Linked DNA regions of Novipirellula artificiosorum. Each later gene encodes a partner of the first gene's protein in a complex. Links are inferred from orthologs where the notes say so. Each region holds a gene or a part of one and is shown in the gene's direction. Other genes may lie near its edges.

Region 1 (7,613 bases):
CGTGTGATGTTTCATTGGACGCTGTTTGTGCTCTGCTTGATTGCCGTCAATGTGTCGGTACGGACGTTTGCAGCCGTGATCAACCAACCGTTTTGGGAAGCCGTGAAATCATCCACTTTGGCTCAGGCACCGATTTTGGTGGTGATGGCAGTGATGTTGCCGATCTTTTTGCGTGACACACTGGTGCTGAGCAATCGATTCGCCGGCCCGATGTACCGTTTGCGGACGGCGATCGCCTCGGTTGCTAAGGGGGAAACGGTTTCATCGATCAAGTTTCGCGATGGCGACTTCTGGCAAGACGCTGCAACCGAATTCAATACGGTCTTGAACGAGTTGAACACGCTCCGCCAGCAGAACGCAGAGCTTCAGGGCAAAATCGAAGCCACTTCGGAAGAATATGCCCATTAGCGAAGAATTCCTCCCATAAACCGATAAATGCAGTAGGCCGACTTCGCGAAGCGGCAAGTGTTCGTCATAATGCGCCACAGGATTCCTTGCCTCACCTGTGACGAGCTTTGAAAATGAAATTGCAATTGATGGTGCTGCCGCGATCGTTTCGCACCGCAGCCCTGTGGTGCGTTAGCGGTTGGTTTCTGATCAGCGAAATGGCCTTGCCGACGGCGCTGGCGCAGCAAACGTCGACGGAGGGAGGGACCGCTACGACGCAGTCGGAAACGCAGCCCGTTGACCCCAAACCCGCGGACACGTACACGCCCGATCCAGGGCAGGCCGACTTTGATGAAGCCGTGCTGGCGCGCATCGACGCGGAAACTCCCGCAGAGCTTGAGGCGGTATCAACGCTGCTTGAGTCGGCATTGGCCAAGGGGCTGAACGAGGAAAACACCGCTTTTGCGAAGAAGATTCTTGGCAGCGTGCTGCTTCAGCGTAGTCAACAACTCGCCGCGGTGATGGCGCGTGTCCGTGGCCGTCGCCAGATACAGCTCCGTGACGAGGCGCTTGAAGTGCTCGACGATGCGGTCGAAAACGACCCGACGTTAGTCGAAGCCTTTTTGTTGATCGCAAGGTTGAACTTGGTACTGGACGAGAACCCCGAGAAAGTCGTCGAAGCCGCCACCAAAGCGATCGAGTTGCTTGAGGACGATCCGGTGCAACAATCGGGTGCCTATTTGCTGCGAGCCATCAAGCAAGACTCCGATCAAGAAAGAATGGACGACTTGAACAAGGCGATCGAGATTGATCCAACCAATGTCGAAGCGCTACAAGCTCGCGCCGCGCTGCGGATGCAGCAGGACGACGTTGACGGCGCGATTGCGGACATGGAACAAATTCTGACCGAGCAACCGGGCAACCAAATCCTTGCCCAAGCGGTCGTCCAAGAATTGGTCGATCGCAAACGAATGGACGATGCAATGGCGCTCGTGACCAAGTCGCTCGAGGCGAAACCCAGCGAAGGGATGTATCGCATCCGAGGATTCTTGTACCGCATGCAAGGTAAAGATGAACAGGCGGTCGCGGACTTCAACAAAGCGCTCGCGATGCAGCCGAAGGATCCGATTTCCATGTTGCAACGCGCCGAAATTGCACTCTCACGTGGCGACATCAAAGCGGCCAAAGAAGACATGCGAGCGGCGATTCGGATCAACCCTTCAGTCGCCGAGGCCGATGCGACGATCTTCGTTCGTTGCTTGATCGCTGTCGAAGAGGGCCGCATGGCAGATGCAATCAATGACATGAAATTGTTGGCGGGACGTGATCCGTCGAGTGTCGATCGCCAACTTCAATTGGCAACGTTGTACTCCCGCGACGAGCGGCCGCGAAAAGCGATCGAAGTACTGAACGGTGTTCTCGATCGCGATCCAAACAATGCATCGGTGTTGCGGTCGCGCGCCGACGCATTGCTGAGTGTTGGTGAACATGCCGAAGCGATTGCCGACTACGAGCGTGCCATCGATCATGCAGAGGATTCGAACGTCGATCTGCCAGGCATCTTGAATAACTTGGCCTGGGTTCTGGCAACGTCACCCAATGACGAGGTCCGCAATGGAAAGCGGTCCGTCGAACTGGGACAACAAGCGGCGGAACTGACCGAGTACAAAGAGGCCCACATCCTCAGCACCCTGGCCGCCGGCTACGCCGAAACCGGGGACTTCGAAAAGGCAATCGAGTGGAGCAGCAAAGCGGTGGAACTTGGCGAGGCCGAAGAAAATCCTCAAACGGAACAGTTGAAAGAAGAACTCGAAAGCTACCGCGAAAACAAGGCTTGGCGGGAACAGCAAGAAGTTGAAGAAAACGAGGTTCCTATTCTTGAACCGGATGACCTGATCGATACCTGATTCACTCCTCACCCACAAAACTCGAAACCCAGCAATCTTTAGATATGCCACAACCAGCAAAGCTCGCGCTCGAAGACGGTACCGTTTACCAAGGTGAATCGATCGGCTCGGCCGGCGAAGTCGACGGCGAAGTTGTCTTCAACACCGCGATGACCGGATACCAAGAAATATTGACCGACCCCAGCTATCGTGGCCAAATTGTCACGATGACCTACCCGGAAATCGGGAACTATGGCGTCAATTCCATCGATATCGAGCACGACGCTCCCTCGTTGGCGGGCTTCATCGTTCGTGAAGACAGCCGCATCTACAGCAACTATCGAGCAGAAGGTGATCTGCAGAGCTATCTAAAGAAGCACAACCTGGTCGCGATCGCCGGGATCGATACACGAGCACTCGTGCGTCGCATTCGCACCGAGGGAGCGATGCGCGGCGTATTGTCCACACTGGATTTGGATAACGAAAGCTTGATCCAGAAAGCAAAAGCGTCACCCGGATTGGTCGGTCGAGATATCGTTCGCGAAGTGATGCCGAACCAGACTCATGCCTGGGACAGCCGACTCGATGATTGGACGGCATTGGAGATCGGCGATGCAAGATCCGACAACAGCGGTGCACATGTCGTCTGCATGGACTTCGGCATGAAGTGGAATATCCCGCGACATTTTGCATCGCGTGGCAATCGAGTGACCATTGTTCCGGGTAATACGTCGGCCGACGAGATTCGAAAACTCGAACCCCATGGCGTCTTTTTGTCCAACGGACCCGGCGATCCCGAGCCTCTCGAATATGCCCACCAAACGATCCGCGAATTGATTGGAGACGTACCGATTTTCGGCATTTGCCTCGGACATCAATTGTTGTCTTTGGCGTGCGGTGCGAAGACCTTTAAGTTGAAATTTGGCCATCGAGGTGTTAACCAACCGGTCTTTGACTTGACCACCGGCAAAGTGGAAATCACGACACAGAATCACGGTTTTGCGGTGGAAGAGGAATCGCTTCCCGATTGTCTCGAAGTGACGCATCGCAACTTGAACGATGACACGGTCGCGGGCGTTCGCCACCGCCAACACAATGCGTTCGGCGTCCAATATCATCCCGAAGCAGCCTCGGGGCCTCATGATAGCCACTATTTATTCGAGCGATTCCAAGAGCAGCTCAATCAACCGGTATGATGTACTCGCTAAGCGACGTCGTGCCGTTATTAAGTCGTTCTTTATCGACGAGTTACGGAACCGTTACCTCTCCTTTGGGCTCACTGTTACACACATCTAGCCTGACGAAATTTTTTTGATTCCGGCCCAAAAGCGAGCCAACCGGCGGACAGGCTGTGAGTCTGCTGAAGACCGATCCAAAGCGTTTTCGTGCCAGGATGGCTGTTTTGCGACGGGCGATCGATGTAGCCGCCCAGACTCGCGATCATCTTTATCATCTCGTTGAGCGTCGGAGGCGTCTGCGGAAGACAAGAATTCTTGTCATGACGATGGATCGCTAGCATTAGCAAAAGATGTGTGTAACAGTGAGCCTTTGGGAGAGGTCGAGCCTAAGCGAGGGAGAGGGAAGACAGGCTGCGATGACAACCTGAAATTCCAGCACGGTTTCTATACCGGCCCTCCCCCTCGCTGCGCTCGCCCCCTCCCGCTGCGGAGGTCGTTGCACCGCGCATCTCGGGTGGTGTCTAATACATCTGTGGCGTAGGTGACGAGATTTCGCTCTGGACCTTCGACATACCGCTGCGAATGATTGTTGCCTTGCGGTTCGCGCTGGTGCTGCGAACATGGGAAAGCCTGTTGCACGGAGGTGCGGTTCATGGGTGCGGTGGCTCTCGGACTCCTCGGTCAAAAAACCGGCTCATCCGACCGAAGCGCGCGAAACCCAGACTCAAGGTTTTTTGGAGGTATGGCTCCGGTGTCCAATGATCTCTTAGAAAAGAGTCCCCGACGGTCGGTCGTCCGCCGGGAACCGATAGCACCCTTGGCGCACCGTCGACCGGGATATCCCTTGTCAAGTTGCACCTCTGCAGAGCTCGACTCCGTTTCTACCGGCAACCGCACGATAACAAGTGAAAATAGCTCCTGCCAGCAATGATTGGACACCGGAGAGATGCCTCGAAAACCTCCTGCGCACGCTTCCGCCGGATGAGCCAAAAAACCTAGGTGCGCAAGAGCCTCAGCAAGCTTACACCTTCGCAAAAATCGGACAAGCGACGCAGACCTTGTGGACCGGAATGCAACGCTGCCACGACCTGTCCAAAGCATGGAACACATTCGGACCAGGAGCCAAAAAATATCACCGGATTAGGATGTGGGGTACAACGAGCCTTTGGGAGAGGTCGGCGTCTAAACGCCGGGAGAGGGGTTTTCGATACCGGCCCTCGCCTCGCTGCGCTCGACCGCTCCCGCTGCGCGGGCAGGGGTGGCTGGATACCTAAACACTGCAGTCGTTACAACTTGAAAACTACACGACGTATTTTCGGGGCGAGAAGTGCGGGGAAATAACGGGCTCGGGAGCGAACTTACCCTCGCACCGATTTTCGTAGTGCCTGGATGAATTCGGGGCCGGTGCCGCAGCAGCCACCGACGAACTTGGCACCGGCTTGAACGAGTGCGGGACCGTGTTTGGCAAATTCCTCCGCACTGGTTCGATAAACGACCTCACCATCGCAAATCTGAGGCACGCCAGCATTCGCTTTGATCCAAATCGGTAAGTCCGTCGCTCGATGAAGCTGCTGACAGACGCCCACGTACGATTCAATTCCTTGCCCACAATTCGCGCCAACGACATCCGCACCGGCAACGGTCAACTCGGTTGCGACCTTTTCGGCAGTATCACCCATCATCGTGCGATCGAGTTCTTTGCCCGAATCGAACACCATACTGACCACCACGGGCAATCCCGTTCGTTTGGCGGCCGCAAGCGCCAGTTTTGCTTCGGCCAAATCCGACATGGTTTCCACAAGGATCGCAGCGACACCGGCTGACGCAAGCGCCGCAGCCTGTTCGGAAAACGCTGCGTCCAATTCCGATTCGCTGACCTCGCCGGTCATCAGCATCTTGCCACTGGGACCAATCGATCCGAACACGATCGCCAAATCGCCAGCGGCGCGAAGCGAAATCTCCGCTGCCGCACGATTGATCGCCTGCACTTGAGCTGACAACCCGTAACCATCGAGTGCCAAACGGTTCGACCGGAATGTATTGGTTAAGACCACTTGGCTTCCGGCCTCGACGTACGCTCTCGGAACACACTCGACCTGTTCCGCATGCGACAAGTTCCACTCATCAGGGCAATCACCGCTGGAAAGCCCTCGCTGCTGGAGCTGTGTCCCCCAGGCCCCATCCAAAATCACCGGTCCATCGGCCAACAACTGTTTGATCAACTCGGTCATCAGGTCTTTCTTTCACGGGGACAATTCAGCAAACGTGTCGAGAAAGGTTATACTTGCTGTTTGACGGGCAAACAAGTTGCTCCTTCCATCCCGCCATCCGTGTCATCACCATGAATTCCCGCCAGCGCGTCCTCTCAGCCATCAACCATCAACAACCCGATCGAGTGCCCATTGATTTGGGTGGCACTCGCCAATCAGGCATCGCTGCGTCCACTTACCACGCCCTGAAACAACGATTGGGAATCAATACTCCGACGCAAATATTTGATTGTTACCAGATGTTAGCAGAGGTCGAACGTCCCGTCATGGAGAGATTCGGAGCCGACATCATCGGGCTGAATCGACCTCAAGTGGCGTTTGGAATCGATAATTCAGATTGGAAACCCTGGACCCTATTTGACGGAACGCCCGTTGAGGTCCCGGGCGGTTTTCATCCGGTCACGGAGCCCTCGGGCGACTTGGTGTTGATGCGAGACAAGGCACCGATTGCCCGCATGCCCAAAAATGGCTTCTATTTCGATCGACTTGAAAAGTATCCGGGCGCCGCCCATTTACCGGTTGCCGAAGTCAATCCGCCGCTCATGTCGTCTGAACTTGCAGAACATTATCGTTGCCATGCAGAAGCCTTGTGGCAAAACACCGACTTTGCGATCGTTGCCCCGATGGGCCCCCCCTACGAACTGTTCTTTGGTCTCGGCACCGGCGATTTCTCCGCTTGGATGATGACGTTAGCGACCGAGCCCGATTACGTGGACGAATTGCTTGGCAAGTTGACAGACCTGTGGATCACGAACCTAAGCCGTTTTGCGGATGCCGTGCAGGATCGTGTTCCGATCCTTCAAATTTGCGACGATTTTGGAATGCAACACGCCCCTTTTCTGTCGCCCAAGATGTTTCGCGAGCGGATCATGCCGTTTTACCAACGAGGTATCCGCTGGATACACGAGAATACGGAAATGAAAGTCCTGCTGCACTCCGATGGCGCTCTACGAACGTTGATCCCCTCGTTGATCGAAATGGGCGTCGACATTCTAAATCCAGTGCAAACGAGCGCCGATGGAATGGATGGAGCGGAATTAAAGGCCGAGTTCGGTTCGCAACTGGTGTTCTGGGGCGGATCGCTTGATTGCCAACACACCCTTCCGTTCGGGACGATTGACGAGGTTGTCGCGGAAGTGACCAAGCATGTCTCGGCGTTCGCTGCTGGCGGAGGATACGTCTTCGCCCCCGTCCATAACATTCAAGCGAGCGTCCCCATTGAGAACATGATCGCCATGTACGACACGGCGATCGCGGTCGGTTAGGACATTCCTTTATGCTTCGGTTTTGTCGAGTCGAATTCGCAGAGCATCGAGTAGGACCGCAACGACGATCACGATGCCCGTGATGATCTGCTTTCTCGAATCCGAAACACCAAGTTGTGCCAAACCGGTTTGCAGCACCGCAATGATCAAGACACCCAACAGTGAGCTGATCACGCTACCACGCCCCCCCATCAAACTGGTGCCACCGATCACGCACGCTGCGATCGCAGACAACTCGATGCCGATGGCGGCATTGGGATCGGCCGTCGACAATCGCGACGTTTGTGCAATCGCGGCCAAGCCGCACATCAATCCGCTGAGGACAAACACGCTCACCGAGTAGGGAGACGCCCAGATTCCTGACATCCGAACCGCCTCTCGATTGGTTCCGATCGCGACACAATAGCGACCGAAAACCGTCCGCGTTAGCAAAAACTGGCCAGCGATGACGATCACGATTGCGACCAAGAAGGCGGGCGACACCATCAATCCAGGCAAGGGCTCACCGATCCATTCCACCGACGACCCAATGTACCGCGTTTGGCTGGCCGTCACCTCTTTCGCGCCGCCTCGCGCAATTTCCAGCATCCCCAAGGTGACGATAAAGGAGGGGATTCCGAAACCGAC
Region 2 (8,494 bases), on another replicon or contig:
CCCGGCGGCAAAGGGGGGCTTTCGATAAGGGACGTGCGTGAACATGGCGACGCAACGATGATAGCAAGTTCGTTGATGGTTGGGCGGGGTGAGGGGTGAGGGGTGAGGCCACGCGTGTTGAGCAGCAATCGGCACAAACGGTACAACGGGTAAAAACGATCCCGAGCTTGAGTGCGGACGGGTCTTCGTCGCTTTTGTTCCACGGGACTTGCGTTTGCACGTGCCACGCGTGGTAGCGTTCCGTTGCGTCGTGATGATTTGACCTCCTTACTGTTCCGAATGATGCTATTGGATGATTTGACGATCGATGTTGCGTCCCTCGGTGATGGGGACGAAGAAAATACGAATCTCAAGAGCGATGTCGAGCATCTTTCCGAAGCACTGAGCATTAAGTTCGAAGAGTTGGCACTGATCCGTGAATTTGCCGAGCGGCTCGAGCTGGGCGAAGACATTGCGACCACTTGCCGGATGCTATTGCAGGAATTGGCGCCCTGCGTTCAAGCAGCCACGTTGGCGATCGAGCTGTTCGCTGATGACGAGGGCGCTTGGGGGGACGAAATCTATGTCTCGGCCGAACCGATTGAAGACGAGAGGATTCGTTGGGTCGCCGCTGCAGCCTATCGGCAACGCGAGCGGTTGACGGGGGAATCGCACGAAAACGAAATCACCATTTCCAACCATTTGTGTCTCGATGGCGAAGTCTACAATGCGATCGTGGTCCCCATCCATCGTCACCATCAGCGTCTCGGGCGGATGATTGCAATCCGATGGGTTGCTTCGGGTGAATTTGGGACGACCGAAGCGGACTTGATGCGATCCACGTCGATGATGCTTGGGGTTCACTTGATCAACCAGCGTCAATACGCTGCGATGCAGCAGATGTTCGAAGGCATGATCGGATCGCTTGTTTCGGCGCTTGATGCAAAGGATGCCTACACCTGCGGTCACAGTTCGCGAGTGTCCGAATTGGCCGTGTTGCTGGCCAAACGACTCGGATACAGTGATGAAGACCAGCAACGCATCCGAATGGCTGGCATCTTGCACGATATCGGGAAGATTGGCGTCGAGGATTCGGTGCTGCGGAAGCCAGGTCAATTGACCGAGGATGAATTCGCGAAGATCAAGCGACATCCGGTCCTCGGATACGATATCTTAAAGGGCATTCGGCCGTTTCGCCGTATCTTGCCAGCGGTGCGTCATCACCATGAATCTTGGGACGGTAGTGGATACCCAGATGGATTGAAGGGGGAAGAAATTCCTCGCGATGCGCAAGTGTTGGCGGTTGCAGACGCATTCGATGCGATGACCAGCAGTCGACCGTATCGTGACGGCATGCCGGTTCAACGCGTTCTCGATGTCTTCTTGAAAGGCCGAGGGACGCAGTGGGCGAAAGACGTTGTCGATGAATTGTTAGCGTGTCCCGAAGTCCTTTGTAGTGTGTAGCGTCGATGTTACTGATTGCCGTAGACGAAGCTGGCTATGGACCGAAGCTCGGGCCGCTCGTTGTTGCGGCATCGGTGTGGCGAATCCCGGATGCCCTGAATCGGGCCGAGTGCTTTGAACCGCTTCGCAAACCGGTTGTGGTTGGAAACGCCAAGCTGGTGGTTGACGATTCGAAAAAACTGTTTCACACGCGGAACGCGAATTCACTCGCGTCGCTGCAAACGGTTGTCGAGGTCTGTCAGCATTGGTGTGGATTGCCACAGGAGTCGTTTCCGCGGTGGCTGCGTCGGGTCGCCTCGGAAGACTATCACGATTTGACAGAAACGGTATGGCTTCAAAGGATCACGCTTTCGTCCACGGTCGAATCATCCGATGCCGCGCGAGCCATTCAAATTTGGAAAGCGGCCGGCGCAGATCTGATCGATCTTCGCTGCCGGATCGTAACGGCGAAACGTTTCAATTCGGCGATCGCAGCGGGGCAAAACAAATCGGATTTGCTTTCCAGGCTTTCGATTGGATTGGTAAGGAGCGTCTTGGCGGATTTCGTCAACGAACGGAAGGTGGACGTTTTCTTTGATCGGCACGGTGGACGGCGGTTCTACGGCGGCGTGCTGCAACACGGCTTCGATGATGCGGTGCTGAGCGTTGAGGAAGAGACGAAACAGCACAGCAGTTATCAATTGAAGTGGCCCGACGATCTCGGTTCGCCAGGACGAACGATGCGAGTGCACTTTACGGTCAAGGGTGACTCGTTTGTGCCGGTCGCGTTGTCATCGATCCATGCGAAGTGCTTGCGCGAGGTCTGTATGAAGTCCTTCAACGACTACTTTTGTCGACACGCGGTCGAGGGCGAATCGCTCAAGCCAACGGCCGGCTATCCGGTTGATGCGGATCGATTTTTGGGCGAAGCGGCAGGGCTGATCGAGCGGTTGGGGATCGAAACGACCGACTTAGTTCGTTGTCGGTAGCCCAGCGATGCCGCGGTAGGGGGGGTAAAGGAGAGAATTCCGTTCTACGCGATGCGTCCACTTCGACGCCGCGAGATGTTTTGCTATTCTCAGGGCAATTTGCACGTCGTGGCGAACCGCTCTCGCTGCCATGGATGCTAGACAATTGTTCCCTATTACCCGGAAGTGACTCCGTGCCCCGTCGAGACGACATCAAGAAAATTCTGCTCATTGGAAGTGGCCCGATCATCATTGGACAGGCTTGCGAGTTTGACTACTCGGGAACTCAGGCTTGCAAGGCATTGCGCGAAGAGGGCTATGAAGTCGTGTTGGTCAACAGCAATCCGGCCACGATCATGACGGACCCGAGCACGGCTGACGCGACGTATATCGAGCCGTTGACGTGGCAGATGGTCGAAAAAATCATCGAAAAAGAGCGTCCTGATGCGCTGTTGCCCACCCTTGGGGGCCAAACCGGGTTGAACGTTGCGATGGATTTGGAAGCCAACGGGGTGTTGGAAAAGTATGGCGTTGAAATGATCGCTGCCAACGCCAAGGTGATTGCGAAGGCCGAAGAACGCGAGCAATTCAAGTCAGCGATGGAGAAGATCGGCTTGGACGTTTGCACGGGTCGAACCGTAAAAACGCTTCAGCAGGCGCGAGAAGTCTTGGCCGAAGTTGGTCTGCCTGCGGTTGTCCGCCCCAGCTTTACGATGGGTGGGTCGGGCTCGGCGATCGCGTACAACCGCGATGAATTCGATGGGTTGGTGCAGAGCGGCTTGGACCAATCGCCAATCACCGAGGTATTGATCGAAGAGTCGATCATCGGGTGGAAAGAATACGAGATGGAGGTGGTGCGAGATCGCGAAGACAACGTCGTGATCATTTGCAGCATCGAGAATTTTGATCCGATGGGGGTCCATACGGGGGACTCGATCACCGTGGCACCCGCACAAACGCTGACGGACAAGGAATACCAACGGATGCGGGATGCGTCGTTAGCGGTGATTCGCGAAATCGGCGTGGAAACGGGAGGCAGTAACATTCAATTCGCGATCGAACCGAATACGGGCCGAATGATTGTGATTGAAATGAACCCTCGCGTGAGTCGATCGAGTGCGTTAGCGAGTAAGGCAACAGGCTTTCCGATTGCAAAAATTGCTGCCAAGTTGGCGGTAGGCTACTTGCTTTGGGAACTGCCCAACGACATCACAAAGAAAACGAAAGCTTGTTTCGAACCGACGATTGACTACGTCGTGACGAAGATGCCGCGGTTTGCTTTCGAGAAATTTCCGGAGGCCGACGCCACGTTGACGACGCAGATGAAAAGTGTCGGCGAAACGATGGCAATCGGTCGAACCTTCAAAGAATCGCTCCAAAAGGCGCTGCGGGGATTGGAGGTCGGTGCCTTCGGTTTGGGTTGTGACAATCGTGATGCTTGGGGAACCGATGCTCAACCCGATGAGGATACGATACGCGCCAAGCTGAGTACGCCGGGGGCAGAGCGGATTTTCTACATTCGCTACGCGATGAAAGCAGGGATGTCGATCGACGAGATTTTCTCGCTGACTCATATCGATCGCTGGTTCTTGGACCATTTGCTTCAAATCGTCGAGGAAGAAGAACGGCTGCTCAAGATCGGCTCGCTCGATGCGATGACGCGAGAGGATCTTTGGCAAGCCAAGCGGTATGGTTTTTCTGATCGCCAACTTTCCAAATTATCGTCATCGACGGAGTTGAAGGTACGTGCCAAACGTTTGAATCTGGGTGTGAAGCCGGTATTTAAAAGTGTCGACACGTGTGCCGCCGAGTTCGAAGCTTACACGCCGTATTATTACAGTACCTACGAGCAAGAGGATGAATTGCCGCCCAAGACGGACAAGCGGCGAATCATCATTTTGGGAGGGGGGCCCAACCGAATCGGCCAAGGGATCGAGTTTGATTATTGCTGCTGTCACGCCAGCTTTGCGCTTCGCGAGATTGGAATCGAGAGCGTGATGGTCAACAGCAATCCAGAAACCGTCAGTACCGACTACGACACGTCGGACATGCTGTTTTTTGAACCGCTGACGATCGAGGATGTGTTGAACATTTGCGAAGCGATCAAGCCAGACGGCGTGATTGCCCAGTTTGGTGGCCAGACGCCGCTGAATTTGGCCCGGGGGTTGAAGGAGGCGGGCGTACCGATCATCGGGACGAGTGTCGAAACGATTGAAGCGGCCGAAGACCGCGAATTGTTTCAGCGGTTGATTGAAGAACTCGGGCTGCGTCAACCACCGAGCGGGATTGCTCGAAATATGGACGAAGCTCGCCGTCAAGCAAAAATCATCGGTTACCCGGCGCTGGTTCGACCCAGTTTTGTGCTCGGGGGACGGGCGATGGAGATCTGTTACGATCAAGCTCAATTTGAGCGGTATGTGGCCGAGGCGTTTATTGTCGCCGATGGTCAACCGGTGTTGATCGATCATTTTCTCGAGGACGCCACCGAGGTGGATGTCGACGCAGTCGCGGACGGTACCGATTGTGTCATCATGGGGATTATGGAGCACATCGAAGAAGCCGGAGTCCACTCGGGCGATTCGGCCTGTGCGATTCCACCCTTCAGTTTGACTCAACCGATCATCAACGAGATCCGTGAATCGACGAAGAAGCTTGCGATGCGTTTGCAAGTGATTGGTTTGATGAACATCCAATACGCGATCAAGATAGAAGAAGGCGTGCCAACGTTGTACGTGTTGGAGGTGAATCCGCGAGCGAGCCGAACCGTCCCCTTTGTGGCCAAAGCGACCGGCGTCCCGGTGGCCAACATCGCAACGAAAGTCATGACGGGCATGAAGCTTAAGGATCTGGGGGTCACGACGGAACCGATTCCGCGCCATGTTTCGATCAAAGAGAGTGTCTTTCCCTTCCGAAAGTTCGCGGGTGTCGACATCGTGCTTGGCCCCGAGATGCGAAGCACCGGCGAAGTGATGGGGATCAGCGAGAAATTCTCGGTTGCATTTGCGAAGAGTCAAATCGCAGCGGGTTCGATCTTGCCCGATTCGGGGAAGGTGTTCATCAGTTTGGCTCCACGACATAAAGAATCGGTTGCCATGCTGGGGAAGAGTTTGAGTGATCTCGGCTTTGAATTGTTGGCGACCAGCGGGACGGCCCAAAAGTTGCAAGCTGCGGGAGTCAAGGTGACGCAAGTCAAGAAGATCGCCGAAGGGCACCCGAACTTAATCGACTATTTGAAGAACGGTGACGTCCAATTGATTGTCAACACGCCAAGTGGCAAGGGCGCTCGAACGGACGAAGGCAAAATCCGAGCTGCGGCGGTCCAATGTGGCGTCCCCTGTATCACAACGGTTGCGGCGGCCGAAGCGGCGGTGCGTGCGATGGTCGCGGTACGCGAAGGGCCGCTTCAGGTCGAATCATTGCAGAATCGCTATGCGAATTCGTAGGGCGGCACGGCCGCAAGCGAAGCGAGCTACCGCTCGAAGTGGCGTTGGCCCGCTCCCGTTGGTCGCTCGAATCGTGCTGCGATAACAAGAAGCTCCCGATTGACGAAGGTACCATGAAATGACCAGCACCCCATCCTCTACGGATTCGAGCGAAACGCGGATTGCCGACGCGGGTGAGAAGTTCGCTTACGATCCGGCCGATTTGAAACTTTTGGTCGTCGACAACGAGGCTGCCCATGCGCGGGCCATGACGGAGAGTTTGGAAAAGGTTGGGTATCGTTGTGAGGTCGCCACCAGCGGACCGGAAGCGGCTAAGTTGATCGAGCGAGAAACGTTTGACATCATCATTACCGACATGGTGATGAACGATGTTGACGGCATGAAGATCTTGAGCCTCGCCAACAAACAGTTGCCGGATTGTGAAGTGGTGATGGTCACCGGACACGCGACGGTCCCGATCGCTGTGCAGGCGATGCAGCAAGGCGCGTTCAACTTCTTGGAAAAGCCGATCACACCGAATCGATTGCGAGCGATTGTGGAAAAGGCGGCCGATGCCGTTGGGCTGCGTCGTCAGAATACGGAACTGATGCAGCGGCTCGATGAGCGGTATGGGTTCGAAGGGATCATCTACACAAGCGACAAGATGCAGTCGGTGATCGATCGATTACGGCGAATCGCAGCAACCGATGCGACCGTCTTGATCACCGGGGAAAGCGGTACCGGCAAAGAGATGATTGCTCAGGCGATCCACCAGAATAGCCCACGGCGAAACAAACGCATTGTCGCGTTGAACACACGCGCGGTCTCGGAAAACTTGGTCGAAAGCGAACTGTTTGGGCATGTCAAAGGGTCGTTTACCGATGCGGTTTCGGATCGTGTCGGAGCGTTCCAGTATGCGAACGGCGGGACGTTGTTCTTGGATGAAGTCGGCGACATGCCGATGAGCACGCAAATCAAGTTGTTGCGCGTTCTTGAAGAAAGCCAGATCACGCGCGTCGGTGACAACAAACCGATCAAAGTCAATGTGCGATTGATCTCAGCGACCAACCGGCCGCTTGAGGAAATGATCGACGCGGGCATCTTTCGCAACGATTTGTATTTTCGATTAAAGGTGGTGACCGTCGAATTGCCGCCGCTACGTGACCGCCGCGATGATGTGATTGCGTTGATGGATCATTTTCGCAAGATGTTCTTAAGGCGGCATGACAAACCGGCGGCGCATTTCACGCCAGCGGTGACAAAGCGCTTCTATGCCTATGATTGGCCGGGCAATGTTCGCCAATTGCGGAACTTTGTTGAAACGATGGTCGTTCTCGATACCGACGGTTCGTTGGATCTGGACGATCTGCCTCCCGAGTTACTCGATCGCAGCGCAGAGCAAGCCGCGGAGCAAGTGCTTGGCGACGTCGGGGGGGCATCGAACCTGATTGGTCAACCGCTCAGTGTGGTGGAGCGTTGGGCGATCGAAGAAACGCTCAAATTGACCGGGGGTAATCGGGAGGAAGCAGCCAAGGTGCTTCAGATTGGTGCCCGGACGTTGTACCGGCGACTTGACCAGTACAAGAAAGAGGAAGACGACGCGGCTGCAGCCGAGGGATAGCCACTCATCGGTTTCCGCTTGGGCGCGAACCCAAAGCGTTCATGCCATGGGCATTTTAGCATTTAGCCCCGGATTGCGGATAGCGCATCTGGAGGTGGACGTACAAACCGGCCATCGACCCCGACTGCGATTTCCCGGCAGGGACGTTCGATTGATAACTTGCGGAACTCGATTTACCGCGAAGCGGTTTGACTCCAGAGCCCAGGGTCGACGCGCAGCGGCGCACCCTGGGGGCCACTAGCCCGGATTATTCGTTGGAGTGGTAGGCTTTAGCCGATTGCGGCTGGACCTTGCTGAATCGGCTAAAGCCTACGACTCCAACGTGCGCAGTCTGTTTCTTACTCAATCGATGTAAGCTGATTGCATACAAAGGGTTACGGGGAATATGTTTGGACTGATGAATAATCCGGGCTAAAGCACTCTCGCCGGGGCCTTCGAGGCTTCCTGGATCATCCGTCCAATCAGGTTGTCAACGGTGATGCCATCCGCTTCGGCTGCGAACGTCGGGACGACGCGGTGTCGTAAAACCGGCAACGCCAGCGATTGGACATCTTCGATCGAGACACTTGGGCGTCCATGCAGCAGCGCACGTGCTTTCGAGGCCAACACCAATTGTTGGCTTGCTCGCGGTCCTGGGCCCCATTGGATCAGTTCTTTTGCCCAACGCGCGCTTTGTTCGTCTTGGGGCCGAATGGCTCGGACGGCATCGAGCACCCAGTCCTTCACGTGGGGTGGCAGCGGTACTCGGCGAACCGTTTGTTGGAACTGGACAATGTCCTCGCCGGAAACAACCGGATCGACAGTCGTTTGGAAAGTCGATGTGGTTCGATCCACGATTTCTGATTCTTCATCGCGGCTAGGATAATTGACGACGACATGGAACAAGAAACGATCGCGTTGGGCTTCGGGTAACGGATAGGTCCCTTCCTGCTCAATCGGGTTTTGCGTTGCCAACACAAAAAACGGTTCGGACAATCGGTACGTGGTGCCGGCGGTGGTCACTTCATGTTCTTGCATCGCTTCAAGCAATGCCGCTTGAGTTTTGGGTGGCGTTCGGTTGA

Evidence for each region.
Region 2: the proteins of carA (region 1) and carB are in contact, whole or in part, in a solved structure (PDB 1KEE), measured with the Escherichia coli proteins. The link is inferred for Novipirellula artificiosorum from one-to-one orthologs.

Annotation. Positions count from the first base shown.
Region 1 is NZ_SJPV01000002.1:159,920-167,532, reverse strand. What follows is about bases 1,528-4,403. They hold carA (glutamine-hydrolyzing carbamoyl-phosphate synthase small subunit), read left to right. Parts: upstream 1,528-2,338; coding sequence 2,339-3,469; downstream 3,470-4,403. Other genes in these bases: Poly41_RS35615 (IS4 family transposase), read right to left, coding at 3,556-3,792; Poly41_RS06440 (tetratricopeptide repeat protein), read left to right, coding at 1,528-2,294. Outside these bases: Poly41_RS06445 (hypothetical protein), read left to right, coding at 1-408; more of Poly41_RS06440, read left to right, coding at 522-1,527; Poly41_RS06425 (homocysteine S-methyltransferase family protein), read right to left, coding at 4,810-5,682; Poly41_RS06420 (uroporphyrinogen decarboxylase family protein), read left to right, coding at 5,793-6,986; Poly41_RS06415 (ABC transporter permease), read right to left, coding at 6,996-7,613. UniProt on the Escherichia coli protein: Small subunit of the glutamine-dependent carbamoyl phosphate synthetase (CPSase).
Region 2 is NZ_SJPV01000019.1:84,396-92,889, reverse strand. What follows is about bases 2,277-6,033. They hold carB (carbamoyl-phosphate synthase large subunit), read left to right. Parts: upstream 2,277-2,584; coding sequence 2,585-5,833; downstream 5,834-6,033. Other genes in these bases: Poly41_RS30460 (sigma-54-dependent transcriptional regulator), read left to right, coding at 5,952-6,033; Poly41_RS30470 (hypothetical protein), read left to right, coding at 2,277-2,411. Outside these bases: Poly41_RS30475 (HD-GYP domain-containing protein), read left to right, coding at 280-1,443; more of Poly41_RS30470, read left to right, coding at 1,449-2,276; more of Poly41_RS30460, read left to right, coding at 6,034-7,433; Poly41_RS30455 (AAA family ATPase), read right to left, coding at 7,845-8,494. UniProt on the Escherichia coli protein: Large subunit of the glutamine-dependent carbamoyl phosphate synthetase (CPSase).